Regions from separate parts of the Bradyrhizobium sp. 23AC genome, predicted to be linked through region 3. Evidence: predicted binding sites of a transcription regulator. Region 3 holds the regulator's gene; each other region holds the start of a gene.
What was found. The regulator PhoB, encoded in region 3, activates phosphate uptake and scavenging genes when phosphate is short. The targets are predictions, from matches to a motif close to TGTCATNNANCTGTCAT.
Positions count from the first base shown of each region.

Region 1: a site for PhoB is predicted at 5,924-5,940, ahead of RAD10_RS36005 (DUF47 domain-containing protein). Genes of this name have one in related genera too.
Region 2: a site for PhoB is predicted at 3,915-3,931, ahead of phnC (phosphonate ABC transporter ATP-binding protein). Genes of this name have one in related genera too.

Region 1 is NZ_JAVAYN010000024.1:46,385-56,455, reverse strand. It holds gene RAD10_RS36040 (ArsC family reductase) at 1-77, shown strand, start outside; gene RAD10_RS36035 (hypothetical protein) at 171-818, opposite strand; gene RAD10_RS36030 (ABC transporter ATP-binding protein) at 1,174-1,929, shown strand; gene RAD10_RS36025 (ABC transporter ATP-binding protein) at 1,922-2,668, shown strand; gene RAD10_RS36020 (ABC transporter substrate-binding protein) at 2,708-3,925, shown strand; gene RAD10_RS36015 (branched-chain amino acid ABC transporter permease) at 3,993-4,856, shown strand; gene RAD10_RS36010 (branched-chain amino acid ABC transporter permease) at 4,858-5,826, shown strand; gene RAD10_RS36005 (DUF47 domain-containing protein) at 5,983-6,627, shown strand; gene RAD10_RS36000 (inorganic phosphate transporter) at 6,639-7,646, shown strand; gene sugE (quaternary ammonium compound efflux SMR transporter SugE) at 7,639-7,953, opposite strand; gene RAD10_RS35990 (peptide chain release factor 3) at 8,129-9,751, shown strand; gene RAD10_RS35985 (hypothetical protein) at 10,003-10,071, shown strand, end outside.
Region 2 is NZ_JAVAYN010000001.1:245,022-255,092, forward strand. It holds gene phnF (phosphonate metabolism transcriptional regulator PhnF) at 1-72, shown strand, start outside; gene phnE (phosphonate ABC transporter, permease protein PhnE) at 197-1,045, opposite strand; gene phnE (phosphonate ABC transporter, permease protein PhnE) at 1,042-1,926, opposite strand; gene phnD (phosphonate ABC transporter substrate-binding protein) at 1,998-2,933, opposite strand; gene phnC (phosphonate ABC transporter ATP-binding protein) at 2,995-3,804, opposite strand; gene RAD10_RS01185 (transferase hexapeptide repeat family protein) at 3,978-4,649, shown strand; gene RAD10_RS01190 (alpha-D-ribose 1-methylphosphonate 5-triphosphate diphosphatase) at 4,646-5,839, shown strand; gene RAD10_RS01195 (DUF1045 domain-containing protein) at 5,858-6,556, shown strand; gene RAD10_RS01200 (hypothetical protein) at 6,560-7,198, opposite strand; gene RAD10_RS01205 (selenium-binding protein SBP56-related protein) at 7,282-8,682, opposite strand; gene RAD10_RS01210 (dihydrodipicolinate synthase family protein) at 9,057-9,995, opposite strand.
Region 3 is NZ_JAVAYN010000001.1:397,676-407,746, forward strand. It holds gene RAD10_RS01920 (Hsp33 family molecular chaperone) at 152-1,159, opposite strand; gene argF (ornithine carbamoyltransferase) at 1,457-2,380, opposite strand; gene RAD10_RS01930 (aspartate aminotransferase family protein) at 2,380-3,588, opposite strand; gene RAD10_RS01935 (GcrA family cell cycle regulator) at 4,045-4,557, shown strand; gene phoB (phosphate regulon transcriptional regulator PhoB) at 4,637-5,344, opposite strand; gene phoU (phosphate signaling complex protein PhoU) at 5,368-6,084, opposite strand; gene pstB (phosphate ABC transporter ATP-binding protein PstB) at 6,096-6,914, opposite strand; gene pstA (phosphate ABC transporter permease PstA) at 6,911-7,762, opposite strand; gene pstC (phosphate ABC transporter permease subunit PstC) at 7,767-8,756, opposite strand; gene pstS (phosphate ABC transporter substrate-binding protein PstS) at 8,931-9,944, opposite strand.

The sequences.
Region 1 (10,071 bases), on a different contig from region 3:
TGGAAATCGGCAGCAAGCTGCTGGTCGGCTTCAAGCCGGACATCTATGCCAAGGAAGTCGGCGCCAAAACGCGTTAGAGACTAAAGCGCGACGAGATTGTCGTCGCGCTTCAGGTTGTTGTTTGAGCATGATCTTTCGGAAAACCGCGGCGCACTTTTCCGGATCATGCTTTAGTTCAGCTCGATGATCTCGTTGGTGACGCCGGGGGCCGACTGGTCCGCGAACTCGACGACGTCGGCCGTCGCGATGCGGCCAGGCGCGCGATGGAAGAGATCGCGATCGATCACGGCACGTAGCTTCGGGCGCGGCAGCGCGTCATTTCCGCGCATCAGATTCTTGATCTCGAAGCCGCCGTCCTCGCAGAAGGTCTTGACCGAGGCGATGACGTGGCAGACTTGGCCGCCGGTCTGGAAGGGCAGCAGCAGCCGTTCATACGCGACGATGCGCCCGTAGATGTCGTCGACGTCGGCAACGCTGTAGACGGGCAGCCCGCGGGCCACGCATTCATAGTAGACTGGCATCACGAAGGGGGCGAGCCGCGGCCCGAGATAATCGTCGAGCAGAACGCCCTTGCCGGTATGTCCATAAGCGCGGGAGATGCGCGTGCCTTCGCTCTGGATGGTGAGGCGTGGCGCCGGCGTCGAAGCGTCCACCGTATAATAGATGAGATCGGATAGCTCTTCCTCGAGCCGCGCGGGCTGATATTCCCAGACCGCCGGCGCGATCTGCTGGATCGCATAAAGTCGCAGCCACGTGTTCAGGAGATCACGCTGCCTGATCGACTTGACAACGGACGGAGCGGCGCTTGCGAAATCCAAAACAATAATCCCGGAACGTCAAAACCAGCACATGATGCCGCCCGCGGGAAAATTTTCTATGAAGGCTGGCGCACCGGACGAAAGACCGTTAACGACGGCTTGATGACCGGTGCCTTGCGAACCGGGAGGCCGGGCAGGCACGACATCAAAACATCTCCGACTAAGGGAGCATTTGTATCCCAGCCGGAGACCTGATCTGCTCAGCTTTCCGCCTTGCCTAACCCCCGTCACCTCCGGCATATTCCGCGCCCGGAGGCGGCGTTCCGGATGGGCTCCAAGGATAGGCTCCAAGGCCCCCGGAAAGCCGAAGCAACAAGGATAGCCACGCGGCTCGCGCGGGCAGGGGGAAATCTGTTTGGCCGATGAGTTTATTCTCGAAACGGAAGGCTTGACCAAGGAGTTCGCGGGCTTCTTCGCCGTCCGCGACGTTGCGCTCAAGGTTCGCCGTGGGAGCATTCATGCGTTGATCGGCCCGAACGGAGCCGGCAAGACGACCTGCTTCAATCTTCTGACCAAGTTCCTGAAACCGTCCGCCGGAAAGATCCTCTACAAGGGGCAGGACATCACCGCGATGGCGCCGGCCGACGTGGCCCGCATGGGGCTGGTCCGTTCGTTCCAGATTTCGGCGGTGTTTCCGCATCTCACGGCGCTGGAAAACGTCCGTGTCGCGCTTCAGCGCCAGCACGGCTCTTCGTTCGATTTCTGGCGCTCCAAGTCGGTGCTCAACCGCTTCAACGATCGCGCGCGCGAATTGTTGAACGATGTCGGCCTCAACGAGTTTGCCAACACGCCCGCGGTCGAGATGCCCTATGGACGCAAGCGTGCACTGGAGATCGCAACCACGCTCGCGCTCGACCCGGAGATGATGCTGCTGGACGAGCCGATGGCCGGCATGGGCCACGAGGACATCGACAAGATCGCGGCGCTGATCAAGCGCATCTCGGCGAAATACACCATCCTGATGGTCGAGCATAACTTGAGCGTCGTGGCCAACCTGTCCGACATCATCACCGTGCTGACGCGCGGCCAGGTGCTCGCGCAGGGCCATTACTCGGAGCTCACCAAGGACGAGCGCGTCAAGGAAGCCTATCTGGGAGCCGGTCATGCCTGACACTGCGATCGCCGAGGCTCCGGCCAAGGCTGCGACCGGCGGAAACATCCTTCAAATCCGCAACCTGGAAGCCTGGTACGGCGAGTCCCACATCCTGCACGGGATCAATTTCGACGTGAACGCGGGCGAGGTCGTCACCCTGCTCGGGCGTAACGGCGCCGGCAAGACGACCACGCTGAAGTCGATCATGGGCATCATCGGCAAGCGTACCGGCTCGGTGAAGTTCAACAACCAGGAGATCATCCGCGCGACCTCCGACAAGATCGCGCGCATGGGCATCGCATTCTGCCCGGAAGAGCGGGGCATATTCTCCAGTCTCGACGTGCGGGAGAATTTGATGCTGCCGCCGGTGGTCCGTGAAGGCGGGCTGCCGCTCGATCAGATCTTCGATCTGTTCCCGAACCTGAAGGAGCGGCTCAACAGCCAGGGCACCAAACTGTCCGGTGGCGAGCAGCAGATGCTCGCGATCGCGCGCATCCTGCGCACCGGCGCGAGCTTCCTGATGCTGGACGAGCCGACCGAGGGCCTGGCGCCGGTCATCATCCAGCAGATCGGACACACCATTGCGCGGCTCAAGAAGGAGGGTTTCACGATCCTCCTGGTCGAGCAGAATTTCCGCTTCGCATCCACCGTCGCCGACCGCTACTACGTGGTCGAGCACGGCAAGATCATTGACGGATTTGCCAATGCGGATCTTGCCGCCAACATGGACAAGCTCCACACCTATTTGGGCGTCTGACGCCCCAAGGCGTTCAATAGTGGATTTCCCGGAGGGAATATGAAACAGCGTTTTTCTGCACTTCTTCTCGGCGTGGCTTTGGGATTCGTCGCAAGTGGCGCCTCGGCACAGGACAAGACGGTCAAGATCGGCGTGCTGACCGATAATTCCGGTCTCTATTCCGACCTCGGTGGGGCGGGCTCCACGCTGGCCGCCCAGATGGCGGTCGAGGATTCCGGGCTTGCCGCCAAGGGTTGGAAGATCGACGTGATCTCCGCCGATCATCAGAACAAGCCCGATATCGCCACCACCATCGCGCGCCAATGGGTCGACGTCGAGAAGGTCGACATCTTCATGGATGTGCTGAACTCCGGCGTCGCGCTCGCGGTCAACAATGTCGTCAAGGAGAAGAATTCGATCCTGATCGACACGGGTGCGGCGACCTCGGATCTGACGAACGCCCAATGTTCGCCGAACACCATCCATTGGGTCTATGACACCTTCATGCTGGCCAACAGCACCGGTCAGGCGCTGGTGAAGGCGGGCGGCGATTCCTGGTTTTTCCTGACGGCCGACTACGCGTTCGGTGCGGCGCTGGAGCGCGACACCACGGCGGTGGTGCAAAAGGCGGGCGGCAAGGTGCTCGGCAGCGTCAAGCACCCGCTCAACTCCTCGGACTTCTCCTCGTTCCTTTTGCAGGCGCAGGCATCGAAGGCGAAGATCGTCGGTCTTGCGAATGCCGGCGGCGACACCACCAATTCGATCAAGCAGGCGGCCGAGTTCGGCATCGTTGCCGGCGGGCAGAAGCTTGCCGGGCTGCTGTTGTTCATCACCGACGTTCACTCGCTCGGCCTGAACGTGGCGCAAGGGCTCAATTTCACCGAGACCTTCTATTGGGATCTCAACGACGGAACGCGCGCCTTCTCCAAGCGCTTTTCGGAGCGTATGAAGAACAAGGCGATGCCTTCGATGGTGCAGGCCGGTGTCTATTCGGGACTGATCCATTACTTCAAGGCATTGGAGGCGATGGGCGGCAATCCGCATGATGGCGCCAAGGCGGTCGAGAAGATGAAGTCGATGCCGACCGACGATCCGCTGTTCGGTCAGGGCAGTATCCGGGTCGACGGCCGCAAGATTCACCCGGCCTACCTGTTCGAGGTCAAGAAGCCCTCGGAATCGAAGGGGCCGTGGGACTACTACAAGCTGGTGGGCACCGTCCCCGCGGACCAGGCGTTCCGGCCGCTCTCCGAGAGCGCTTGTCCGCTGGTGAAGAAGTAACTCTCTTGCCCGCCGGGGCGGTCGTGCCGCTGGCGGGCTTTCATTTTGTTGGCGGAAACTAATCCCGATGCAGGCTCTCTACGCTCAGCTACTGGTGGGACTGATCAACGGCTCGTTCTACGCGCTGCTCAGTCTCGGGCTTGCCGTGATTTTCGGCATGCTCAACATCATCAATTTCGCCCATGGCGCGCTCTACATGATGGGCGCCTTCGTTGCCTATTTCCTGCTGAGCCTCGGCGGCATCAACTACTGGTGGGCGCTGCTGATCGCACCCGTGATCGTCGGCATCTTCGGCATGATCCTGGAAAGGACCATGCTGCAATGGCTGACCGGGCTCGACCATCTCTACGGCCTGCTCCTGACCTTCGGCATCGCGCTGATCGTGCAGGGCGTGTTCCAGAACTATTTCGGCTCCTCCGGCCTGCCTTACGCCATTCCGGACCAGCTCAAGGGCGGCATGAATCTGGGCTTCATGTTCTTGCCGATCTATCGCGGCTGGGTGGTCGTGTTCTCGTTGGTCGTGTGTCTGGCGACCTGGTTCCTGATCGAGAAGACCCAGCTCGGTGCTTACCTGCGCGCCGCCACCGAAAATCCGACGCTGGTGCGCGCCTTCGGCATCAACGTGCCGCGCATGATCACGCTGACCTATGGTCTCGGCGTCGGCCTTGCCGCGCTCGCGGGCGTGCTCTCGGCGCCGATCAACCAGGTGCGGCCGCTGATGGGCGCCGACCTCATCATCGTGGTGTTCGCGGTGGTCGTGATCGGCGGCATGGGTTCGATCATGGGCTCCATCATCACCGGCTTCGCGCTCGGTGTGATCGAGGGTCTGACCAAGTATTTCTATCCCGAGGCCTCCAACACCGTCGTGTTCGTGCTGATGGTGCTGGTGCTCTTGGTGAAGCCAACGGGATTGACGGGAAGGGCGGCCTGATATGACAACCCTGACGGACGACACGCTGCCGGTGACCCCTCGCGCGATGCGCGACGAGATGATCGCTTTCGTACTGATGGCGCTGCTGCTGGCGTCGGTGCCATTCACGGGCGTCTACCCATTCTTCGTGATGCAGGCGCTGTGCTTTGCGCTGCTCGCCTGCGCCTTCAATCTGCTGATCGGCTATGGCGGCCTGTTGTCGTTCGGCCACGCCATGTTCCTGGGGACCGCCGGCTATTGCTGCGCGCATGCGCTAAAAGTGTGGGCGTTGCCGCCCGAACTCGGCATCCTCGTCGGCATCGCCGCGGCTTTCGTGCTCTCGCTGATCACCGGCTACATCTCGATCCGCCGCCAGGGCATCTATTTCTCGATGATCACGCTGGCGCTGTCGCAGCTGCTGTACTTCATCTACCTCCAGGCCCCGTTCACCCACGGTGAGGACGGCATCCAGGGCATCCCGCAGGGACGCATGTTCGGCGTCTTCGATCTCTCCAAGCCGACGGTGCTCTATTACGTCGTGCTGGTCGGGTTTCTCGCCGGCTTCCTGTTGATCTACCGCATCATCAACTCGCCGTTCGGCGAGGTGCTGAAGTCGATCCGGGAGAACGAGCAGCGCGCGATTTCGCTGGGCTACCGCACCGACCAGTACAAGTTCCTCGCCTTCGTGCTGTCGGGAACGCTGGCCGGTTTTGCCGGTGCGCTGAAGGTGTTCGTGGCGCAGAACGCCTCGCTCACCGACGTCCATTGGTCGATGTCGGGCGAGGTCGTGCTGATGACGCTGGTTGGCGGCCTCGGAACCATCTTCGGTCCCGTGGTCGGTGCCTTCGCGATCATCGCCATGCAGCAATATCTCGCCGGCTTCGGCCAGTGGGTGACGGTGATCCAAGGCTCGATCTTCGTGGTCTGCGTGCTCACCTTCCGCCGCGGCGTCATCGGCGAAATCGCGCATTACTTCCGGCGATCGCTCTAAGTAGCTGATTCAAAAACGGTTTACCGGCCGTCTGAAAGCGGTGGATGATCCGGCTCCGCGGGCGTGAGATGACACGCGCGCGGATCGAAAATGGTCTATGACAGTTTCATGACGGTCCGACAGGGCCGGGCCATTTCCAACCGGTAGCCTACCCCCATGATGCGATGGTTTCGTGCTTTCCTGCCCAAGGAAGAACGGTTCTTTGACCTGTTCGACCGGCATGCCCAGACGGTGATCCAGGGCTCCATCGCGCTCCAGGGCATGCTGAACGGGGGCGAGGAGACGCCGGTCTATTGCCAGCGCGTCAACCAGTTCGAGAACGACGCCGACAACATCACCCGAGAGGTGCTGACGGCGGTGCGCCGCACCTTCATTACCCCGTTCGACCGCGGCGACATCAAGAACCTGATCACGTCGATGGACGACGCCATCGACCAGATGCAGCAGACGGCCAAGGCGGTGATGCTGTTCGAGGTCCGCACCTTCGAGCCGCCGATGCGCGAGATCGGCGGGCTTCTGATCGAGTGCGCCAATCTGGTCGGCCGCGCGCTGCCGCTCATGCAATCGATCGGCCCGAACGTCGCCATGCTGACCGCGATCACGGAGGAGCTCGGTAAGCTCGAGGGCCGCGTCGACGATCTCCACGACATCGGCCTGAAGGAGCTGTTCCTCAAGCATCGCGACGGCAATGCGATGGACTTCATCGTCGGCGTCGAGATCTACGACCACCTCGAGAAGGTGGCGGATCGCTTCGACGACGTCGCGAACGAGATCAACAGCATCGTCATCGAGCAAGTTTAGGGCAGGCCGCTGTGGATGCCGCGTTGGGTCTTCCCGTCCTGGTCGGCTTGATCGCCGTCGCGCTGCTGTTCGATTTCCTGAACGGCCTGCACGACGCCGCCAATTCGATCGCGACCATCGTCTCGACCCGCGTGTTGCGGCCGCAATTCGCGGTGTTCTGGGCCGCGTTCTTCAATTTCGTCGCCTTCATGGTGTTCGGCCTGCACGTCGCCCAGACCATCGGCACCGGCATCATCGATCCCTCGATCGTCGACGCCCAGGTGATCTTCGCGGCCCTGGTCGGCGCCATCGTCTGGAACCTCGTGACCTGGGCGCTCGGCATCCCGTCCTCGTCCTCGCATGCGCTGATCGGCGGGCTCGTCGGCGGCGGCATGGCCAAGGCCGGGATCTCGGCTGCGGTGTGGAGTGGATTGACCAAGACGGTGCTGGCGATCGTACTGTCGCCGCTGATCGGCTTCCTGCTGGCGATGATGCTGGTGGCGATCGTGTCCTGGGCCTCGGTGCGCTCGACGCCGTTCGCGGTCGATCGCGCCTTCCGTATCCTGCAATTCGCCTCCGCCTCGCTCTATTCGCTCGGCCATGGCGGCAACGACGCGCAGAAGACCATGGGCATCATCGCGGTGCTGCTCTATTCGCAGGGCCATCTGGGCAGCGACTTCTCGGTGCCGTTCTGGGTGGTGCTGTCCTGCCAGGCGGCGATGGCGCTGGGCACCCTGATGGGCGGCTGGCGCATTGTCCGCACCATGGGCCTGCGCATCACCAAATTGACCCCGATGCAGGGCTTTTGCGCCGAGACCGGAGGGGCCGCGACTTTGTTCATGGCGACCTATCTCGGGGTTCCCGTCTCCACCACGCACACCATCACCGGCGCCATCGTCGGCGTCGGCGCCGCCCGCCGCGTCTCGGCGGTGCGCTGGAACGTTGCCAGCTCGATCGTCTATGCCTGGGTCATCACGATTCCGGCCTCGGCCATCGTGGCGGCGCTGACCTGGTGGGCGGTCAAGATCTTCGTCAAGTAACCAGCTTCAGCCCGACGATCCCGGCAACGATCAGCCCGATGCTGGCAAGGCGGAGGGCCGTGGCCGGCTCGCCGAACAGGATGATGCCCAGCGTTGCGGTGCCGACCGCGCCGATGCCGGTCCAGACCGCATAGGCGGTTCCAACGGGCAGGGATTTGAGGGCGAATCCGAGCAGGACGACACTGCCGGCCATGGCCGCGAGCGTGACGACGGACGGAACAAGCCTGCTAAAGCCCTCGGTGTATTTCAGGCCGATCGCCCAGGTGATCTCGAGAAGGCCCGCGACGAACAGGATGCTCCAGGCCATGACGACCCTCCATTCAAGGCAGGGTCGTCCCCGCGGCTGATGTGCTGATGGGCCGGGGAGGTCGTCCTCCCCCCAAGGCCAGTATGGCCAAGGCCGATATGGGGCTGGCCGGAAGGCTCCGCAATCACCAAATGAGGCTTGATCAGGCCCGTTTTCCCTGCCACACGCTCCCGCCATGTCCGACATCGCCACCACCACAGCCGAATCGCCGGCCCGTTCCCCGCTTGCCGCCGAAGTGGCGCGGCGGCGCACGTTTGCGATCATCTCCCATCCCGACGCCGGCAAGACCACGCTGACCGAAAAGCTGCTGCTGTTCGGCGGCGCCATCAACCTCGCCGGCCAGGTCAAGGCCAAGGGCGAGCGGCGCAACACGCGATCGGACTGGATGAAGATCGAGCGCGAGCGCGGCATCTCGGTCGTGACCTCGGTGATGACCTTCGAGTTCGAGGGCCTTGTCTTCAACCTGCTGGACACGCCGGGCCACGAGGACTTTTCGGAAGATACCTATCGCACGCTGACGGCGGTCGATTCCGCCGTGATGGTGATCGACGCCGCCAAGGGCATCGAGGCGCGCACTCGAAAACTGTTCGAGGTGTGTCGTCTTCGGGATATCCCGATCATCACCTTCATCAACAAGATGGACCGCGAGAGCCGCGACGTGTTCGAGCTGCTCGACGAGATTGAGAAGACTCTGGCGCTCGACACTACGCCGATGACCTGGCCGGTCGGACGCGGCCGCGACTTCCTCGGCACCTACGACGTCGCCAATGGCGGCGTGCGCCTGCTCGAAGGCGGCGGCGCCAAGACCGGCGCGGCGCAGCAGATCGAGATGGCCGAGCTCGCCAAGCTCAATGCCAATCTCGATGTCTCCGCGGTCAAGGACGAGCTCGAGCTCGTCACCGAAGCGTCAAAGCCGTTCGAGCTCGACGCGTTCCGCGAGGGCCATTTGACGCCGGTCTATTTCGGCAGCGCGCTGCGCAATTTCGGCGTCGGCGACCTGCTGGAAGGCCTCGGCAAGTTCGCGCCCGAGCCGCGCGCGCAGGACAGCGACCAGCGCAAGGTCGAGGCCACCGATCCGCGCATGAGCGCCTTCGTGTTCAAGATCCAGGCCAATATGGATCCGAACCACCGCGACCGTATCGCCTTCGCGCGGCTCTGCTCGGGCAAGCTCAGCCGCGGCATGAAGGCCAAGCTCGTTCGCACCGGCAAGAGCATGCCGCTGTCGAGCCCGCAATTCTTCTTCGCGCAGGACCGTTCGGTCGCAGACGAAGCCTTCGCCGGCGACGTCGTCGGCATTCCCAATCACGGCACGCTGCGCATCGGCGACACGCTGACCGAGGGCGAGGATTTCAACTTCGTCGGCGTGCCGAGCTTTGCGCCGGAAATCGTCCGCCGCGTCCGTCTCACCGACGCGATGAAGGCGAAGAAGCTGAAGGAAGCGCTGCAGCAGATGTCGGAAGAGGGCGTGGTGCAGGTGTTCCGGCCGCGCGACGGTGCGCCGGCGCTGGTCGGCGTCGTCGGCGCGCTCCAGCTCGACGTGCTGAAGGCGCGGCTGGAGGCCGAGTATTCATTGCCGGTCGAGTTCGAGGTCAGCGAATTCCAGCTCGCGCGCTGGGTCTCCTCGGAGGACCGCAAGAAGCTCGACACCTTCATCGCCGCCAACACCTCCAGCATCGCCGACGACGTCGACGGCGATCCCGTGTATCTGGCAAGGAACGAGTTCTATCTCGGCTACACAAAAGAACGCGCCGAGGGCATCGAATTCACCAACGTCAAGGACGTCAAGAAGAAGGGGTAGGGTGGGCGCTCCGCCCGCTTTTCAGTCACACCCTCCGCTGTCATTCCCCGCGAAGGCGGGGAATCCAGTACGCCGCAGCCTCTCGATTCCATCACCGCCGTCACGGAGTACTGGGTCGCCCGGTCCTAGTGCGCAATTGCGCACTGGCCGGGCGACGACACCGGTGTTGAACGCGCGCATGTGAATGCGCTCGGACTTGACGCGTTGATGGGCAACGCCACTTTTATCGCATGGCTTTGCGAGTGCACTCCATGTGGCGCGGCATCCTCGTTTTCATCCTATTGGCGATCTCGACGATCGCCGCCGACGCGCAGCGCCGC
Region 2 (10,071 bases), 150 kb from region 3:
CAGGGCAAGCCGCTGGTGACCAAGCATTCGCGGTTTGCCGCGGAGCGCGTGGAGTTTTTGGTGGAGTCGTAGGGCTCTCTCGACGACACCGGAGCCGTAGGGTGGGCAAAGGCGCACTTCGCGCCGTGCCCACGATCTCCTCGATCGTTAAAGATGGTGGGCACGCTGCGCTTTGCCCACCCTACGGCACCTGTGATCAGGCGACAGCCCTTCGCCCAATGATCGCAAAGCGCAGCTTGCCCGAGACGAAATCGATCGCGGCGACTGCGACCAGGATCATCAGGATCAGGAACGACACCTTCTGCCATTCCAGCACGCGGATCTGCTCGGCGAGCTGGAGGCCGATGCCGCCGGCGCCGACGATGCCGATGATGGTGGCCGAGCGCGTGTTGGATTCGATGAAATAGAGCACCTGCCCGGCGATCACGGGCAGGACCTGCGGCAACAGGCCAAAACGGATCTCGTGCAGCGGGCTGCCGCCGGAGGCGCGGATGCCCTCGACCTGCTTCTGGTCGGCGCCCTCGATCGCCTCCGAGAACAGCTTTCCGAAGGCGCCGAAATCCGACACCGCAATGGCGAGCACGCCGGCGAACGGGCCGAGCCCGACGACGTTGATCCAAACCAGCGCCCAGATCAGCGTGTCGACGCCGCGGATCGAATCCAGGACGCGGCGGACAGGAAAACGCAACAGTTTCGACGGCACCACGTTGCGCGCTGCGAGCAGGCTGACGGGAAGCGCGAATACCGCGGCCAGCGTCGTGCCGAGCAGCGCGATCGACAGCGTCTCGCCGAGCGCCTTCAGATAGATCGGGAGCGACGATCCGGGGTCAGGCGGGATCATCATCAAGGTGATCCAGCCGAGCTGGCTGAGACCGGCGAAGAAGCGCGACGGCGAGAAGTCGAGATCGACCAGGCCGTAAATGAGGATCGCGAACGCCGCGACGATCATCGCCGGTGTGGCAAGCCGCGCCGAGGCCGGCCGGTCGAACACATCGGGATAGCGCGCGCGAAGCTCTCGCGTGTCGACCGCTTGCCGCCTCGTCACGTCCGCGCCTCCTTGCCGAACAGGCGGCCGCGCAGCCAACCGGTGCTGATATCGATGATGAACACGGTGACGATGATGGTGAGCAGAATGGCGCTGACGTCCGAATAGTAGAATTTGCGGATCGCGACGACGAGTTCCTGGCCGATGCCGCCGGCACCGACGAAGCCCATCACGGAGGCTTCACGGACATTGATCTCGAAGCGCAGCAGCGCATAGCTGGCATAGCCCGCGGTCACCTGCGGCACGACGGCGAACCGCATGCAGGACAGCCAGCTCGCGCCGGTCGAGCGGATGCCTTCGACCGGCTTCATGTCGGCGTTCTCGACGATTTCCGAGAACAGCTTTCCGAGTGCGCCGGTGGAGTGGATCGCGATCGCGAGCACACCCGCCATCGGTCCGAGCCCGAAGGCGATCACGAAGATCAGCGCGAAGACGATGCCCGGAACGGTGCGGGCGAACTCGAGCAGGCGCCTGACGACGAAGCGCAGCCAGGGGGCGGGCGAGGTGTTTTCAGCGGCGAAGAAGTTCAGACAAAATGCCAAGGTCGCGCCGATCAGCGTGCCGACATAGGAGATCAGCAGCGTCTCGCCGAGCATCTTCAGCCATTTGCGCCAGCCCCAGAGCCACTCGCCGACATCGGTCCAGACGCGCTGGCCGTTGTCGAGCGTGAGGATGCGGTCGAAATAACTGACGAAATTGCCGAAATAAGTGAACAGCGTGCGCAGATTCACTTCCGCGCCGATTCCCGCGAGAACCAGCGCGGCGGCGAAGACCGCAATCCCCAACAGCAGGCGGAGCCGCCTGCGCCCGACCGCCTGGCGATAAGCGGCGTTGAGCACGGCAAGCTGTTGCTCGGGGAGGATCGAAACCGCTGTTGTCATCGGCCTGAGCTAAGTTCCGTCAAAGAAAGAGCCGGGTCCATGGACCCGGCTCCAGTTGCATCGCCCTGAGATCAGGACGCCTTCTTCTTACGCAGCGCATCGACGAACTTGATCAGCTCGATCGTGCCATCCCAGTCCTTGGTGGTGGCGGGATGAAAGCCCTTCTTCTGACCGTCGGAGAGGCGGTCGAACGCGGCCTTGTCCTTGGCCGGCGCGTCGAAGAACGCCTTGGCGATAGCGGCCTTGGCGTCTTCCGGCAGGTCGGAATTGTAGGCATAGGGACCGTTGATGATCGGCGCCGACTTATGGATAATACGGAAGTCGTCCTTCTTCATCGCCGAGCCGTCGGCATTCTTCAGCATGCCCTTGGTCAGCATCTGCGCCAGCGTGGAATCGTCGTCGCTGGTCCACTGGTTGGCGGCAACCTCGACCGTGCCCTGCGACAGCGCCAGCATCGCGTTCTCGTGGCTGCCGGTGAAAACGACCTTGCCGAAATAGCCGTCGGCATCGGGGATGCCCATCTTGTCCAGCTCGAAGCGCGGCACGTTGTTGCCGGAGGTCGAGTTCGGGTCGACGAGGCCGAGGTTCTTGCCCTTGAGCTGGTCGACGCTCTTGTAGGCGCTGCTCGCCTTGACGAAGAACACCGAGTAATAGCCGGTCGAGCCGTCGGCGTTGATGTCGTTGGCGAAGGCGTCGGACTTGACGCCGGTCAAGCGGGCGCGGGCGAACGAGGCCGAGCCGTAGCTGGCGATGTGGATGTTGCCGGCGCGCTGGCCCTCGATGACGGCGGCGTAGTCGTTGGCGATGCGCAGCGTGACCTTCACGCCCAATTCCTTGGAGAGATAGTTCACGAAAGGCGCCCAGCGCTCGGTGACGCCGGAGGCGTTCTCGGCCGGGACGACCGCAAAGGTCAGCTCGGGATATTTCGCCTTCCAATCGTCGGCGGAGGCGGAGGCCGTGAACGCGAGCGCGGCGGCGCCGGCGAGAATTAATCTGCGAGTGATCATGATACCCTCTTCATCGGTTGGGGTCGGTTGACGCAAAACTGACAACAAAACAGGTGGCGCTTCAGGCGGCCGCGGCCGTTCCCAGCGCCGGCACGCCCTCGGGCGCCGGGACAGGCATGGCGCCCATGACGTCGGCGGCTTCGAGATCGTAGAGCTCGCGCGCGACGTGGTCGGTCAGTGCGGCCGGTGCGCCGTCGAAGACCACGCGGCCCGCCGCCATGCCGATCAGGCGGTCGCAATAGCTGCGGGCGAGATCGAGCGAATGCAGGTTACAGAGCACGGTGATGCCGAAATGCTTGTTAATGCGCAGCAGCGCATCCATCACGATCTTGGTGTTGCGCGGATCGAGCGACGCGATCGGCTCGTCGGCGAGGATGATGTCGGGCTGCTGCACCAGCGCACGTGCGATCGCGACGCGCTGCTGCTGACCGCCTGAGAGCTGGTCAGCACGCTGGGCGGCGAGCGATGCGATGTCGAACTGTTCGAGCGCGGACATCGCCAGCGCCTTGTCCTGCTCGGGCCACACTTGCGACAGCGAGCGCCAGACCGGCATCGTCGCAAGCCGTCCCATCAGGACGTTGGTAAGGACGTCGAGCCGGCCGACCAGGTTGAATTGCTGGAAGATCATGGCCGACCGCGCCCGCCACTGCCGCAGCTCCTTGCCGCGCAGCGCGGTGACGTCGATGCCGTCGAACAGGATGCGGCCCTGCGTCGGCGTCGCGAGACGATTGATGGTTCGCAGCAGCGTCGACTTGCCGGCGCCGGACCGTCCGATCACACCGACGAAGCCGCCGGGGGAGATTTGAAACGAAGCGTCGTCCACCGCGGCTTTCGCGCCGAAGCGACACGTCAGACCTTCCACCACCAGCATGCAGGACTCCAGATTAGCTGGAGCCAACCGCTAACGCCCGCGCTTGACACTTGTGTGACACGGGTGTTGCGGTGCGGCGATCCTACACAGCTCATCCCCTGTCATCGCCGTGTCATGACATCGTCATCAAGCCGCTCGAAGAGGAACGCCCGCCCTCGCGCTCCGGATGCAACATGGCCGCCAAGATTCTCTCGGTCCAGCCGACCATCGACCCCTCGGCCAAGCTGCACGAGACCAGGCTCGGCGCTTATACCGAGGTCGGCGCGCGCACCATCCTGCACGACGTCGCGATGGGCGATTACTCCTATGTCGTGAACGATTCCCAGATCACCTACAGTACAATCGGAAAATTCTGCTCGATCGCGGCGATGACGCGCATCAACCCCGGCAATCATCCGATGCACCGCGCGACCCAGGCGCATTTCACCTATCGCTCCAGCGCCTACTTCGAGGGCGACAGCGACGACGCCGAGTTCTTCGACTGGAGGCGCCAGCATCACGTCCATATCGGCCACGACGTCTGGATCGGCCATGGCGCGATCGTGCTGCCGGGTCGCAACATCGGCACCGGCGCGGTGATCGCGGCCGGCGCCATTGTCACCAAGGACGTGCCGGCCTACACCATCGTCGCCGGCAATCCGGCCCGCATCGTGCGGCGGCGGTTTTCAGAAGAGATCGCCGGCAGGCTCGCGCGGCTCGCCTGGTGGGACTGGGATCACGACAAATTGCGCGAAGCGCTGCCCGATTTCCGCAAGCTCGGGATTGAAGATTTTCTCGCGACATACGAAGCACGGGCGACTCCCCAGACCAGATCCCTTACCAGCAAACGAAACGCGGTCGCGTGACAGACATTTTCCTTGAAGGCGGCCGGGCCCTGATCGGCACCGAACTCGTCGAAACGTCATTGGCGGTGTCGGGACAGGACATCGCGCAGGTCGATGCCTCACGGGGCCGGGCGCGCCTCGCGATCGATGCACGCAACCTGCTGGTGCTGCCCGGCATCGTCGATCTGCATGGCGATGCTTTCGAGCGGCAAATGATGCCGCGCGCCGGCGTGGACTTCCCGATCGACGTCGCGCTCGCCGACAGCGATCGCCAGGCGATCAGCAACGGCATCACCACGGTGTTCCACGCCACGACCTGTTCGTGGGAGCCGGGCCTGCGCAGCGCCGACAACGCGCGCGGCCTGATGGAGGCAATCGAGCGGCAGCGTCCGCAATTCGCCGCCGACACCCGCTTCCATCTGCGGCACGAGACCTACAATCTCGACGCCGAGGCCGAGATCAGCGAGTGGCTCAACGAAGGCCGCGTCGATCTGTTCGCTTTCAACGATCACATGGACGGCACGGTCGCCGACATGGCCAAGCCGCGCAAGCGCAACCGCATGGTGGAGCGCACCGGGCTGTCAGGTGAGGAATTCGACCGGCTGGTCGAACGCGTGGTCTCGCGCGCCGACGAGGTGCCGGCTTCAGTTGCGCGGCTGGCCGCCGCGGCGCGCGCGGCCGAGGTGCGGATGCTCTCGCACGACGATGCGACGCCGGCGATGCGCCAGGAGTTTCGCGAGCTGGGCGCGACGATCGCCGAGTTTCCGATCAACGAGGAGACGGCACGGGCGGCAGCAGGCCACGGCGATGCCATCGTCTACGGCGCGCCGAACGTCGTGCGCGGCGGCAGCCACACCGGCTGGACCAGGGCCTCCGACATGATCGCCAAGGGGCTCTGTTCGGTGCTGGCGTCCGATTATTATTATCCCGCCCAGCTGCTCGCAGCGTTCCGCCTCGCCGCCGACGGCGTGCTGCCGCTGACGGAAGCCTGGAATCTGGTCTCCGCCGGGCCTGCGCGCGCCACCGGCCTTGCCGACCGCGGCGTGCTTGCGGAAGGACGCCGCGCCGACATTCTGCTGGTGGACGACAGCGTGAAGCTGCGGCCGCGGCTGATCGCGGTGATATCAGGCGGAAAGCTCGTGCACCTCACCGATGCGACCCGGCTGCTCACTGCTGTGGCGTCGCCGCGCGAGGCTGTCGTCGCGGCATAAATTGGTTATGTTCGGACGATGACAGGTTTTCCCCGCTACGCGATCTATTTTGCCGCAGGCAGCGACAGCCACCTCTCCCGTTTCGGCGCGGAGCTGCTCGGCTACGACGCCTATACCGGCAACGAATTGCCGTTCCCGCGCGATGCGCTGCAAGTTGCGCCGGACTGGCGCGACGTCAGCGCCGATCCCCGCAAGTACGGCTTTCACGCCACGCTGAAGGCGCCGATGGCGCTCGCGCCGGGCAGGACCGAAGCGGAGCTGATGGCAGCCTGCGCCGCATTCGCCGGCAGGCCGCGGCCGCTTCCCGTGATCCTGCCGGTGGTCGATTCCATCAGCGGCTTCATCGCCGTCATTCCGGCCGAGCCGGTCGAGGCGCTCCAGCAACTCGCCGCCGATTGCGTCCGGGACTTCGATACCTTCCGCGCCGAGCTGTCGGCGGACGACCGCGCGCGACGCAAACCCGAGAAACTCAGCGAGGGGCAGCGCAACTATCTCGACCGCTGGGGCTATCCTTACGTGATGGAAGAATTCCGCTTCCACATGACGCTGACAGGGCGGCTGGACGCGGAGCGGCGCGGGCCGATTCTGGCGATGCTGCGGGCACGCTTTGCGACGTTGCAGCTCGATACGCTGACGATCGATCGTATCGCGTTGTTCAGGCAGGATGATGCGTCGGCAAGATTCCACATCGTCGACGAGTGGCCTCTGGCGCGATAGACCTCAGCGCCAGCTCGCGAGATTCAAGGCGAGCGCCACCGCGCCAACCAGAACGAGGCTGGTCGCCCAGACTGCATCCAGATTGAACCAGCTTCGCGAGACGAACCTCAATCCCAGATGGCGGTAGACCAGCCACGCCAGGCATCCGCCGGCGCCGACCATGGCGGCGACGTGCACCAGGGACACCAGCACCGCCATCCCAAGACTTGTCTTAAAAAGACTTGTCTTAAAAAGACTTGTCTTAAAAAGACTTGTCTTCATCAGCGCGCCCGCCGCCTCATGGCCGGCATCGAATTCGAAGGCCTGGCAGAGTCCGAGATAAATCGGCACGAGCATCAAGGCGGCGCCGTGAGCAATGGCGACGGCAAATGACCAGAGCGCCAATTGCGTCGGCGGAATTCGTGCCAGCGCGCGGGGATGACGCCGCGCGATCAGCCGATAAACGCCGAAGCCGATGACGAGAAGGCTGGCGCCAACCTGGATCGGACGCTGCCACTCGACCAGCACGAGCAGGAACGCGAACGGCAGCAGCACGAGAAATGTTGCCAGGAGATGCCCGGCCGACAGGGCCCACAGCGCACGGAAGAGTGCGGATGGGCTCTTGTCCATGAGCCCGGCGGAAACGGCGAGCGGCCATCCCATCCCCGGGTTGACTCCGTGATAGAGGCCGCTCGCAACAAGAGCGAGCCACAGCCAGCCAAGCGCCGGGCTCGCATGCGTCCCATCTAGACCGACGGGTAACAAAAGGAGTCCGTCGAACAGTCGCCGCCCTCGAGCCTGATCTGGTGCGCACGATAGCCGTCCGGGAAGCTCACGAAATAATCCTTGTCGAGCTCGAGGCCGCCATTGCGACCGACATTGGCCATGACTTCCGCACCCGGAACCCCATCGGGATAGAATTGGTCGTCCCAGGTGGAATAGAGCGAGTTGGTCCAGTACACGCGCCTGCCGTCGCGGCTGATCTCGACCATTTGCGGGCCGGCCGCAAAGGCCTTGCCATTCGGATGCGTTGTACGGCGTGCGATGCCGCCGATGTGGACCGAGCCCGCAAGCTTCGGCTTTCTGGGATCGCTGACGTCGTACTGGCGCATTTCACCGGTGCCCCAGCACGAGACGTAGAGAAACCGGTCATCCATCGACAGGTCGATGTCGGTCACCAGCGGTGGCACGGCGCCAAATCCCTGCAGCAGCGGCGGGAGCTTCTCCTTTGGCGCGGGCTCGGGCGGGATCGTTGCCGTCTTCTCGGCATGGAATTTCCCGCCTTCGCGCCACCAGGTCCAGATCGATGCTTCGAGATTGGTAGTGTCGACCACAACGCCCACGAAACCGTATTCGCGAACCGGATCGTGCGCAGGCCGCACCTCCAGCGCCATCTGATGATTGGCGCCAAGGTCGATGGTCTGCACATTGCGCCGGGCGCGGAGATCCCAGAAGTGGAGACGATGGCCATATTTATTCGCCAGCAGATCCTCCGGGACGATCCCGTTCTCGAACTGCGGCGGCAGCGCCCATTCGCTCGTCACCATGTAATCGCGCGGCAAGTTCCACCAGAAGTCATAGTGCAGCGTCTGCGGGCCACGGTCGATCTCCCATCGTCCGAGGACCTCGAACGTCTCGCAATCCATGATGAAGACGCCTGGAGGCCCGTTGGTGCCGTCCTTGCCGCCGCCGCCCAGCGTGCTCACGTAAACGCCGTCCGGCCCGCAATGGATGGTGTGCGGCCGCGAGTAGCCGGTCTTCTTGAAGATTTCCTCGGGCTCGATGATCTTGTGGATCTTGGCTTTGGTCGGATCTGGCTTGGTATCGATGATGTAGATCCGCGACGAACGGATTCCGGGGATGATGAGATAGCGCCGCTCGATGAAGGCATGTCCGGCGAGCGGCGACAGAGCGGAGGAGCAGGCATTCCAGCCGAAGTGATGAAATTCGTCGCCCTTGTTGGGCATCGTCACGGTGTGGACGATCTGGCTGTAGGTCGGCGATCCCGGCTTGACGTCGATGACCGCGAGAGCATCCGGCTTCGAGAAATCCGGACTGAGCAGCAACGTGTAGGCAAAGTTCTCCGCAGGTGCTTCCATCGCAAGCCTGGGCGATGCGTGAAAGGTGGGATCCGGCCTCATCGTCATGGACTGCCTCCCTGTTCTGTCGGTTCGCGCCAACCTCGCTCGGGATAACGGCAATATGAAGAGGTGTTACACGATGTCTCGATATGCTCCGCGGGCCCGATTGGCGAGCGTACAATATGTCATCGCCGAGCTGCGGGGAACGGCCCTAACCGCGCTAATTCGACGCCGTCAGGCGAAATGGGCCGATGAGATGAGGCGAGCGCGCAACTCCCCTTCCGGGTCGTTCCGGCAAAGGCCGGGACGACAGCTGAAATATTCAGCCTTCGTAGGGTGGGCAAAGCGGAGCGTGCCCACCACCTGTCGCCGTCGGTAAAGATGGTGGGCACGGCGCTCCGCGCCTTTGCCCACCCTACGACAGCGACGCGTTTGGCCCGTTACTTCCCCCACCGCAGCGCCAGCGCGTCGCGCTCCTTGGCGAGTTCCAGCAGGCCCGCGCGCGTGGCCGGATGCAGCGGCTGGAGCGGATGGCGCACCGCCTCCGACTTGATCACGCCGCCGGCCTGCATCATCGCCTTGCAGGCGATCAGGCCGCATTGACGGTTTTCGTAATTGATCAGCGGCAGCCAGCGCTCGTAGGCGGCCTTCGCTTCCTCGCGCTTGCCGGCGAAATAGGGATCGATGATCTGGCGGACGCCGTCGGGATAGCCACCGCCGGTCATCGCGCCGGTGGCGCCGGCGTCGAGATCGGCGAGCAGCGTGATCGCCTCCTCGCCGTCCCAGGGGCCCTCGATGTCCTTGCCGCCCGCCTCGATCAGGCTGCGGAGCTTTGAGGCCGCGCCCGGCACCTCGATCTTGAAATAACGGATGTTGGCGAAATCGCGCGCCAGCCGCGCCAGCAGCTCGACCGACAGCGGCGTGCCCGCGACCGGCGCGTCCTGGATCATGATCGGGATGGTGATGGCGCCCGAGAGCACCTTGAAGAATTCGACGATGCCTTTCTCAGGAACCCGGAAGGTCGCGCCATGATAGGGCGGCATCACCATCACCATGGCGGCGCCGGCGGCTTCGGCCTGCTGGCTGCGTGCGGCGCAGACGGCAGAGCTGAAATGCGTGGTGGTCACGATCACGGGAACCCGGCCCGCGACCTGCTCCAGCACCGCATGCATCACGGTTTCCCGCTCGGCATCGGTGAGCACGAATTGCTCGGAGAAATTGGCGAGGATGCAGAGACCGTTCGAGCCGGCATCGATCATGAAATCGATGCAGCGGCGCTGGCCCTCGAGATCGAGCTCACCGCGCTCGTCGAAGATGGTGGGCGCGACCGGGAACACGCCGCGATAGGGGCGCTGGGCCTTGTGTGGGGTGACCGGCATCGAACTCTCCATCCCTGATATGTCTTACGTCTGGCGCTGCGCTCACGGAGCGAGGCGGCACAGATGTAGCCGCCGC
Region 3 (10,071 bases):
AGTGGAATATTTTTGGCAAGGCGGATTGACAGAGGGCGACACAGCAAGCTGCCGTAGGGTGGGCAAAGCGAAGCGTGCCCACGTTTTTGGTCGTCATCGAGAGATCGCGGGCACGGCGCAAGTGCGCCTTTGCCCACCCTACGAGAGCTCGCTACGCATCCTCCACGCCGGCCTCGTCCGGCGTGAAATCGTACACCGAGCTGCAGAACTCGCAGGTGACGACGACCTTGTCGTCCTTGACCATGGCGGCGCGGTCGTCGGGCGAGAAGCTCTTGAGCATCGAGGCGACCGCATCGCGCGAGCAGGAGCATTGCGCCTTGAGGACCATCGGATTGAACACGCGCACGCCGCGCTCGTGAAACAGGCGGAACAACAGCCGCTCGCCGGAGAGCTCGGGATCGATCAGCTCGACGTCCTCGACGGTCTCGATCAGCGAACGCGCCTCGACCCAGGCGTCGTCTTCGGCAACGCTGTGCACCTCGACGCCATCGGGGGCATCGCCGGGATGCAGATCGGCCTGCCGCGCGCGCTCCGCCGCCTTCGGCAGAAACTGCATCAGCATGCCGCCGGCGCGCCAGCGATGCTTGCCGCCGTCGTTGGAGCGCCACTCCTCGCCAACCGCGAGGCGCACGCGCGTCGGGATCTGCTCGGAGCGCAGGAAATATTCGTGGGCGGCGTCTTCGAGGCTGCCGCCGTCGAGCGCGACCAGGCCCTGATAGCGGCTCATGTCGGGGCCCTGGTCGATGGTCATGGCGAGATGACCGCGGCCGAGCAGCGTGCCGGAATCCCTGGTATCGCCGAGACGCGCGGCATCGAAGCGCGCATAGGCCCGCAGGCGATCCGGCGCCATGTAGTCGACGACCAGGAACGACACCGGGCCGTCGGTCTGGGCCTGCAGGATGAAGCGCCCCTCGAATTTCAGCGCCGAGCCGAGCAGCGTCGTCAGCACGATGGCCTCGCCGAGCAGCTTGCCGACCGGCGCGGGGTAATCGTGCTTGGTCAGGATCTCGTCGAGCGCCGGGCCAAGCCGCACCAGGCGCCCGCGCACGTCGAGCGCGTCGACCTCGTAGGGCAACACCGCGTCATCAATCGGAACCGCTGATGGCGCGCGAACCGGGCCTTCGGGGCCGGCTTTCATCTGAGGGGATTGGGAAACCATGGGCGTTATCTGGGGTCGGTGGGTGAAAAATGGAAGGGGCGCTGGGTGACGTGTTCCGGATGCGAATTGGACTGTATCAAGCCGTCTCAAGGTCGCTGTCGTCCCAGACAAGCGTAGCGTAGCGAAGCGCAGATCCGGGACCCATAACCACAGGACTACGTTGCAGCCAGCGATGACAACTCCGAGCCCTCGCCAAACGACTTCCTGTGGTTATGGGTCCCGGATCTGCGCGCGCTTTAGGCGCGCTTGTCCGGGACGACAGTTGTGTGTGAGGCCGCGGCCGGGCTTCGAGCGCCCTTACTTCACCGCGTCAAAACACCAGGCCAGAATGCCCTTCTGCGCGTGCAGGCGATTTTCGGCCTCGTCGAACACGACCGATTGCGGACCGTCGATCACGTCATCGGTGACCTCCTCGCCGCGATGGGCGGGCAGGCAGTGCATGAACAACGCATCGGGTTTGGCCAGCGACATCAGCTTGCCGTTGACCTGATAGGGCTTGAGCACGTTGTGACGATGCTCGCCTTCCTTGTCGCCCATCGACACCCAGGTGTCGGTGACGACGCAGTCGGCCCCCTTCACGGCGGCCTCCGGATCGGTGCCGAGCATGATCGGCGCGCCGGTCGCCTTGATAAAGTCGCGCATCGCTTTTTTCGGCGCGAGCTCCGGCGGCGTTGCGACATTGAGCTGGAATTTGAAGCGCTCAGCGGCGTGAGCCCAGGACGCCAGCACGTTGTTGTCGTCGCCGGTCCAGGCCACCGTCTTGCCCTCGATCGGGCCGCGATGCTCCTCATAGGTCATGAGGTCGGCCATCACCTGGCAGGGATGCGAGCGCCGCGTCAGGCCGTTGATGACGGGCACGGTGGCGTTGGCCGCAAGCTCCAGCAGCGCATCGTGGTTGAGGATACGGATCATGATGGCATCGACATAGCGCGACAGCACGCGCGCGGTGTCGGCGATGGTCTCGCCGCGGCCGAGCTGCATCTCGGCACCGGTGAGCATGATGGGCTCGCCGCCGAGCTGGCGCATCGCGACGTCGAACGACACGCGTGTCCGGGTCGACGGGCGCTCGAAAATCATCGCCAGCGTCTTGCCTTCGAGCGGCCTGACCGGCTGCTGCGCCTTCTGCTTCGCCTTCATGGCGGAGGACGCCGCGAGCATGGTCTTGAGCTCCGACAGCGGCAGCTCGTTGATATCGAGGAAGTGCTTCGGGGACTTGCTCATCAGCTTGCCGCCCGCTTGGTCTGGCTGGACGAGATTGCGGCGCAGGCGCGCTCGAGCCGCCCGACGCTGTCCTCGATCTCGGCTTCGGTCACGATCAGTGGCGGCAGGAAACGCACGACATTGTCGCCGGCACCCACCGTGAGCAGTTTTTCATTGCGCAGTGCCGCGACGAGATCGCCGGAGGGCACCACGGCCTTGATGCCGATCAGAAGGCCCTCGCCGCGCACTTCGCTGACGACATCGCCATGACGGTCGATCACGGAGGCGAGCTTCTGCTTCAGCAGCAGCGACATCTTCTGCACGTGGTCAAAGAAGCCGGGCTTGAGCATGACGTCGAGCACCGCATTGGCCGCGGAGATCGCCAGCGGATTGCCGCCGAAGGTCGAGCCGTGCGAGCCGGGCCCCATGCCGGCTGCCGCATCCGCGGTCGCCAGCACAGCGCCGATCGGGAAGCCGCCGCCGAGCGCCTTCGCCAGCGACATCACGTCAGGTGTGACGCCGGTGCGCCGATAGGCGAACAGATCGCCGGCCCGGCCCATGCCGGTCTGCACCTCGTCGAAGGCGAGCAGCAGGCCCTTCTCGTCGCAAAGCTGGCGCAACGCCTTGAGGAAGGTCGGCGTTGCCGAGCGCACGCCGCCCTCGCCCTGGATCGGCTCGATCAGGATGCCGGCGGTGTGCGGGCCGATCGCCTTCTTGACGGCCTCGATATCGCCATGCGGCACCTGGTCGAAGCCTTCCATGGGCGGACCGAAGCCTTCGAGATATTTTGCAGAGCCGGTCGCCGCGAGCGTTGCCAGGGTGCGGCCATGAAACGCGCCTTCGAAGGTGATGATGCGATAACGTTCCGGATGGCCCTTGGAGAAGTGATGATGCCGGACCAGCTTGATCACGCCCTCCAGCGCTTCGGCGCCCGAATTGCAGAAGAACACGAAGTCGGCAAAGCTCTCGTTGCAAAGCCGGTTGGCGAGCTTCTCGCCATCCGGGCTCTGGAACAGGTTCGACATGTGCCAGAGCTTCGTCGCCTGCTCCTGCAGCGCCTTGATCAGATGCGGATGGCAATGGCCGAGCGCATTCACAGCCACGCCCGAGGTGAAATCGAGATAGCGATCGCCATTGGTCGCGATCAGCCAGCAGCCTTCGCCGCGCTCGAAGCCGAGGTCGGCTCTGGCGAAAACGGGGAGCAAATGCGGCGCTGCGCTGTTAGTCATGATGTCACTTGAATGTTGAGGACGGTGTGACGCGTGCATTGCGCAACGCACCATCGACCGGCCCGGAAAACGAAACGTGCCGCCTTTTAAGGGCGGCACGCGGGACTATCTTATGCTTGGCAAGACGGGTGTCAATGCCGCCCGGAAAGCCTCGGGAAACGCTGAATCCGTAGTCTTGCGGTGCCGATTTTGCGGGTTTTCACCACGGAACATGTGGAAGCGAGTCGGCGGACTCTTGCGCGGGAGTCACGCCATATTGTAGCGTTTGGATTGTCAGATACGACATCTCGTGCAGCGGTTCTGATCTCAAGAGTCCTCATGTACCGGCGTAAACGTTCGGGCGTCAGTCACGCGTCCGGCGAGCCTTAAGGGATTCTGGCGGCACGGGTTTTTGAAGACTTAGGCAATCGCTGCGAGGCCCCAGGATGGCTGGCGCGTAGCGAGGGAAAGGGTGCAATGACGGTTTTGACCTGGTCCGACGATCGCGTCGAGCAGCTGAAAAAGCTCTGGGAGGCCGGACTTTCGGCCAGCCAGATCGCAGCTGAGCTCGGCAATGTGACCCGCAATGCCGTGATCGGCAAAGTGCACAGGCTCGGTCTGTCCGGCCGCGCCAAGAGCCCTTCATCGGCAGCGCCCCGGCCGCGCAAGGCGCGTCCCGCGCAGCACATGATGCGGGTGACCCGCCCCATCGCGCGCGGCAACACCGCGCTGGCACAGGCCTTCGAGGTCGAGGTGGAGGCTGAACCGGTCACCTACGACAACGTGGTGCCGATGAGCCAGCGGCTGTCGCTGCTCGAGCTGAACGAGGCGACCTGCCACTGGCCGGTCGGCGATCCCTCGAGCCCGGATTTCTTCTTCTGCGGCGGCAAGGCGCTGTCCGGCCTGCCCTACTGCGCCCAGCACTCGCGCGTGGCGTATCAGCCGGCGGCGGATCGCCGTCGCGCGCCGGCGAAGCCGGGTCCGCGCTGAGCACGGGCTCAGGCGACATCGAGACAAAGAAAAGCGCGCTGGCCGGCGCGCTTTTTTGTTGGCTTATCGCGAGCAAACCTTACGTCTGCTCCGCCTTCGCGAAGCGATCGTCGAGCGCGTAGCCGGCGCCGCGGACGGTGCGGATCGGGTCCTGCTCGCGACCGAGATTGAGCAGCTTGCGCAGGCGGCCGATATGGACGTCGACGGTGCGCTCGTCGATGTAGATGTCGCGGCCCCAGACGCTGTCGAGCAGCTGCTCGCGCGAGAACACGCGGCCGGGATGCTCCAGGAAGAACTCCAGCAGACGATATTCGGTCGGGCCGAGATCGATCGGCCGGCCCGAGCGCGCCACGCGGCGCTTGTCGCGGTCGAGCTCGATGTCGCCATAGGCGAGCACTGTCGCGAGCCGCTCAGGACTGGCGCGGCGCAGCAGGCCCTTCACGCGCGCCAAAAGCTCCGGCACCGAGAACGGCTTGACGATGTAGTCGTCGGCGCCGGTCGCAAGTCCCCGCACCCGCTCGCTCTCCTCGCCGCGCGCGGTGAGCATGATGATCGGGAGCTGCTTGGTGTCGGGCCGCGTGCGCAGGCGACGGCACAGCTCGATGCCCGACAGGCCCGGCAGCATCCAGTCGAGCACGATCAGGTCCGGGATGTGCTCCTTGAGGCGGGTGTCGGCGTCGTCGCCGCGCATGACCGTCTCGACGTCATAGCCGTCGCCTTCGAGGTTGTAGCGAAGCAGCTCGGTGAGAGCTTCCTCGTCCTCAACCACCATAATGCGTGCGCCCATCGGGTCGTCGCTCCTTCAAGTCTTCAGGTATTCGGGACCGTCGTGGCGAAGGTTGTCATGTCGCCCTTCGGCCGCTTGTCGGTGATCGCCTGGCCCTCGATCATGTAGAACACGGTCTCGGCGATGTTGGTGGCGTGGTCGCCGATCCGCTCGATGTTCTTGGCGCAGAACATCAGATGGATGCAGAACGAGATGTTACGCGGATCCTCCATCATGTAGGTGAGGAGCTCGCGGAACAGCGAGGTGCAGATCGCGTCGACTTCCTCGTCGCCCTTCCACACCGCCATCGCCGCCGGCAGATCATGCGCGGCATAGGCGTCCAGCACCGACTTGACCTGCTGCTGCACGAGGTCGGTCATGTGCTCCAGGCCGCGGAACAGTTTCAGCGGATGGAAGTCGGTCTCCAGCGCGGCGACGCGCTTGCCCATGTTCTTGGCGAGGTCGCCGATGCGCTCGAGGTCGGTCGCAACGCGCATGGCGCCGACGATCTCGCGCAGATCCACCGCCATCGGCTGGCGGCGGGCGATGGTGAGCACCGCGCGTTCCTCGATGCGCTTCTGCAGCGCGTCGAGCTCGGCGTCGATGGTGACGACGCGCTGGCCGAGCGCGACGTCGCGGCGGATCAGCGCGTCGACGGAATCGACGATCATGCGCTCGGCGATGCCGCCCATCTCGGCGACCAGGCGGGTGAGCTCCTGGAGGTCGGTGTCGAAAGCTTTTGCGGTATGTTCAGTACCCATGTCGCGTCTCCTCAGCCGAACCGGCCGGTGATGTAATCCTGCGTGCGCCGGTCGCTCGGCGACGTGAAGATCTTGCTGGTGTCGTCGAACTCGATCAGCTCGCCGAGATACATGAAGGCGGTCTTGTCGGAGACGCGCGCGGCCTGCTGCATGTTGTGGGTGACGATCGCGATCGTGTAGTTCTCGGACAGTTCCTGGATCAGCTCCTCGACCTTGGCGGTCGAGATCGGATCGAGCGCCGAGCAGGGCTCGTCGAACAAGATCACTTCAGGCCGCACCGCGACGGTGCGGGCGATGCACAGGCGCTGCTGCTGGCCGCCGGAGAGCGACAGGCCGGAGGCGTTGAGCTTGTCCTTGACCTCGTTCCAGAGCGCGCCGCCGCGCAGCGCCTTCTCGACGCGGTCGTCCATCTCGGACTTCGAGATCTTCTCGTAGAGGCGGATGCCGAAGGCAATGTTCTCGTAGATCGTCATCGGGAACGGCGTCGGCTTCTGGAACACCATGCCGACCCGGGCGCGCAGCAGATTGAGGTCGAGCCTGGGGTCGAGAATGTTGGTCTGGTCCAGCATGAGCTGACCGGTGGCGCGCTGGCCCGGATAGAGGTCGTACATCCGGTTGAAGATGCGCAGCAGGGTCGACTTGCCGCAGCCCGACGGGCCGATGAACGCCGTGACGCGGTTGGCGCCCAGCGTCAGGTTGATGTTCTTCAGCGCATGGTGCTCGCCGTAATAGAAATTGAGATTGCGCACCGTCACCTTGGCCGGGGCTTCCGGCAGCGGCTGCGAGGCCAGATGAGCGTTGGAACTCATGGATACGGACAGGTCGGTCATTTTGCAGTCCTCTCGGCGCCGAGGATGCGCGCGCCAATGTTCAGGGCAAGCACGGTGAGCGTGATCAGCAGCGCGCCGCTCCAGGCGAGCTGCTTCCAATAGGCGTAGGGGCTCTGGACGAAGTTGTTGATGGTGACGGGCAGGTTGGCCATCGTCTTGTTCAGGCCGAGGCTGAAGAACTGGTTCGACAGCGCGGTGAAGAGCAGCGGCGCGGTCTCGCCGGCGACGCGGGCGGTGGCGAGCAGCACGCCGGTGATGAGGCCCGACCGGGCCGCACGATAGGCGATGCGCTTGATCACCAGCGAGCGCGGCAGGCCGAGCGCCGAGGCCGCCTCGCGCAGCGGATTCGGCACCAGCAGCAGCATGTCCTCGGTGGTGCGCAGCACGACCGGGATCACGATGACGGCGAGCGCCAGGCTGCCTGCGATCGCGGAGAAGCCACGCATCGGCACCACCACCGCGCCATAGATGAACAGGCCGATGATGATCGAGGGCGCCGAGAGCAGGATGTCGTTGATGAAGCGGATCACCGAGGTCAGCCGGTCGTTGCGGCCGTATTCGGCAAGGTAGGTACCGGCGAACAGGCCGAGCGGCGCGCCGATGCCGACGCCGATCAACGTCATGATGATCGAACCGACGATCGCGTTGCGCAGGCCGCCTTCGGTCGAACCCGGCGGCGGCGTATCCGCGACGAAGATCTCGAGATTGAGGCCGGCCAGGCCGTTGAAGAGCAGCGTGATCAGGATCAGCGCGAGCCAGGTGACGCCGAAGGCGGCCGCGGCGAAGCAGAGCCCGCGGATGACGATGTCCTTGCGGCGACGACGCGAATAGATCGGATTGAGCGCCATGACGTTACTTCCCCGCCTTCTTGTCCAGCCGCATCAGCATCAGCCGCGCTGCGGCCAGCACGAAGAACGTCAGCACGAACAGCAAGAGGCCGAGCAGGATCAGGCCGGACTGGTGCAGGCCGTCGCTCTCGGCGAATTCGGATGCGATCGCCGCCGAGATCGTGGTGCCCGGCGCGAAGATCGATGAGGAGATGCGGAACGAATTGCCGATGATGAAGGTCACCGCCATGGTCTCGCCGAGCGCGCGGCCCAGCGCCAGCATGACGCCGCCGATGATGCCGACGCGGGTGTAGGGGATCACCACGCTGCGGACGACTTCCCAGGTGGTGCAGCCGACGCCGTAGGCGGCCTCCTTGAGCACCGGCGGCACCGTCTTGAACACGTCGACCGAGATCGAGGTGATGAAGGGCAGCACCATGATGGCGAGGATCAGCGCGGCGTTGAACGTGCTGAGATAGGACGGCGGACCTGCGAAGATCGCGCCCAGCACCGGCACGCCGTCGAAGATCCTGATCATGAAGGGCTGGTAGGTGTTGGCCAGGAACGGGCCCAGCACGAAGAAGCCCCACATGCCGTAGATGATCGAGGGAATGCCGGCGAGCAGCTCGATCGCCATGCCGATCGGGCGGCGCAGCCATTGCGGGCAGAGCTCGGTGAGGAAGATCGCAATGCCGAGACCGACGGGAATGGCGATCAGCATTGCGATGAAGGAGGTGACGAGCGTGCCGTACATCGGCCCGAGCGCGCCGAGCACGGGCGGATCGGCCGACGGCGCCCAGCGCTGCGTCCACAGGAAGGAGAAGCCGTATTCCTTCATCGCCGGGAACGCGCCGACGATCAGCGAGACGATGATGCCGCCGAGAATGAGGAGCACCGAGATCGCGGACAGCCGCGTGATCCAGTAGAAGGTGACGTCGCCGAGCTTGAACGCGCTCAAGGCCTTGGCGCGGTCATACGGTCCGGCGTCGTCGATTACATCGCTCTGAACGGCCATATCTGCCACGCCGATCCCCTGTGCCCGATAATATACGCTTGTTGTCAGTCTTTTTGTCGGTCTCGCGCTCCGGACGCGGCGCGCGCCGATCCGGAGCGGTAGTCTGCGGGTCCCGACCCTCCGCGGAGCAGCACTTGCGTGCTGCGCCGCATCCGGGACACGAGAGGAGAGCGCTTAGCTCTTGATCTCGGCAGCCCAGGTCTTCTCGATCAGGGTCACGACGCCTTCGGGCATCGGGATGTAGTCGAGCTCTTCAGCCGCCTTGCCGCCGCTCTTGAAGGCCCAGCGGAAGAACTTGATGGCTTCCTGCGAGGCCGCCTTGTCGGTGGCATCCTTGTGCATGAGGATGAAGGTCGCCGCCGTGATCGGCCAGGACTTCTCGCCGGGCTGGTCGGTCAGGATGACGTAGTAGCCGGGCGCCTTGGCCCAGTCGGCGTTGGAGGCGGCCGCCTGGAAGGCTTCGACGGTCGGCTGCACCGGCTTGCCGGCCTTGTTGACGAGACCGGTGTAGGTCAGCTTGTTCTGCTTGGCATAGGCGTACTCGACGTAACCGATCGAGTTCTTGGTCTGGCTGATGTTGCCCGACACGCCTTCGTTGCCCTTGGCGCCGACGCCGACCGGCCACTCGACCGCGGTGCCCTCACCGACCTTGCTCTTCCAGTCCGCGCTGGCCTTGGCGAGATAGTTGGTGAAGTTGAAGGTGGTGCCCGAACCGTCCGAGCGGCGGACCACGGTGATGGCGTCCGAGGGCAGCTTCAGATTCGGATTGAGCTTCTTGATCGCGGCGTCGTCCCACTTGGTGATCTTGCCGAGATAGATGCTGGCGAGCGTCTCGCCGTCGAACACCATCTCGCCGGGCTTCACGCCCTCGAGGTTGACGACGGGGACGATGGCGCCCATCACCATCGGCCACTGGACGAGGCCGTCCTTCTCGAGCTGCTCGGCCTTGAGCGGCGCGTCGCTGGCGCCGAAGGTCACGGTCTTGGCCTGGATCTGCTTGATGCCGCCGCCGGAGCCGATCGACTGGTAGTTCAGACCGTTGCCGGTCTCCTTCTTGTAGGCGTCAGCCCATTTGGAATAGATCGGGAACGGGAAGGTGGCACCGGCACCGGTGATGTCGGCAGCAAAGGCCGCCGTCGTCGAAGCGGCGACCATGCCGGCAGCGACGATCGTTTTGAGGAAATTCATGCTGGTCTCCATTGGGGGGAGCGAAGCGCCAACCGCGCCCGATCGCGCTCCCCGCGCCGCCCCTTTAGGAGCGGTCGGCTGTGCTTTTACGAAGGTTTCGTGACAGTCGGATGACACATCCAAGCGA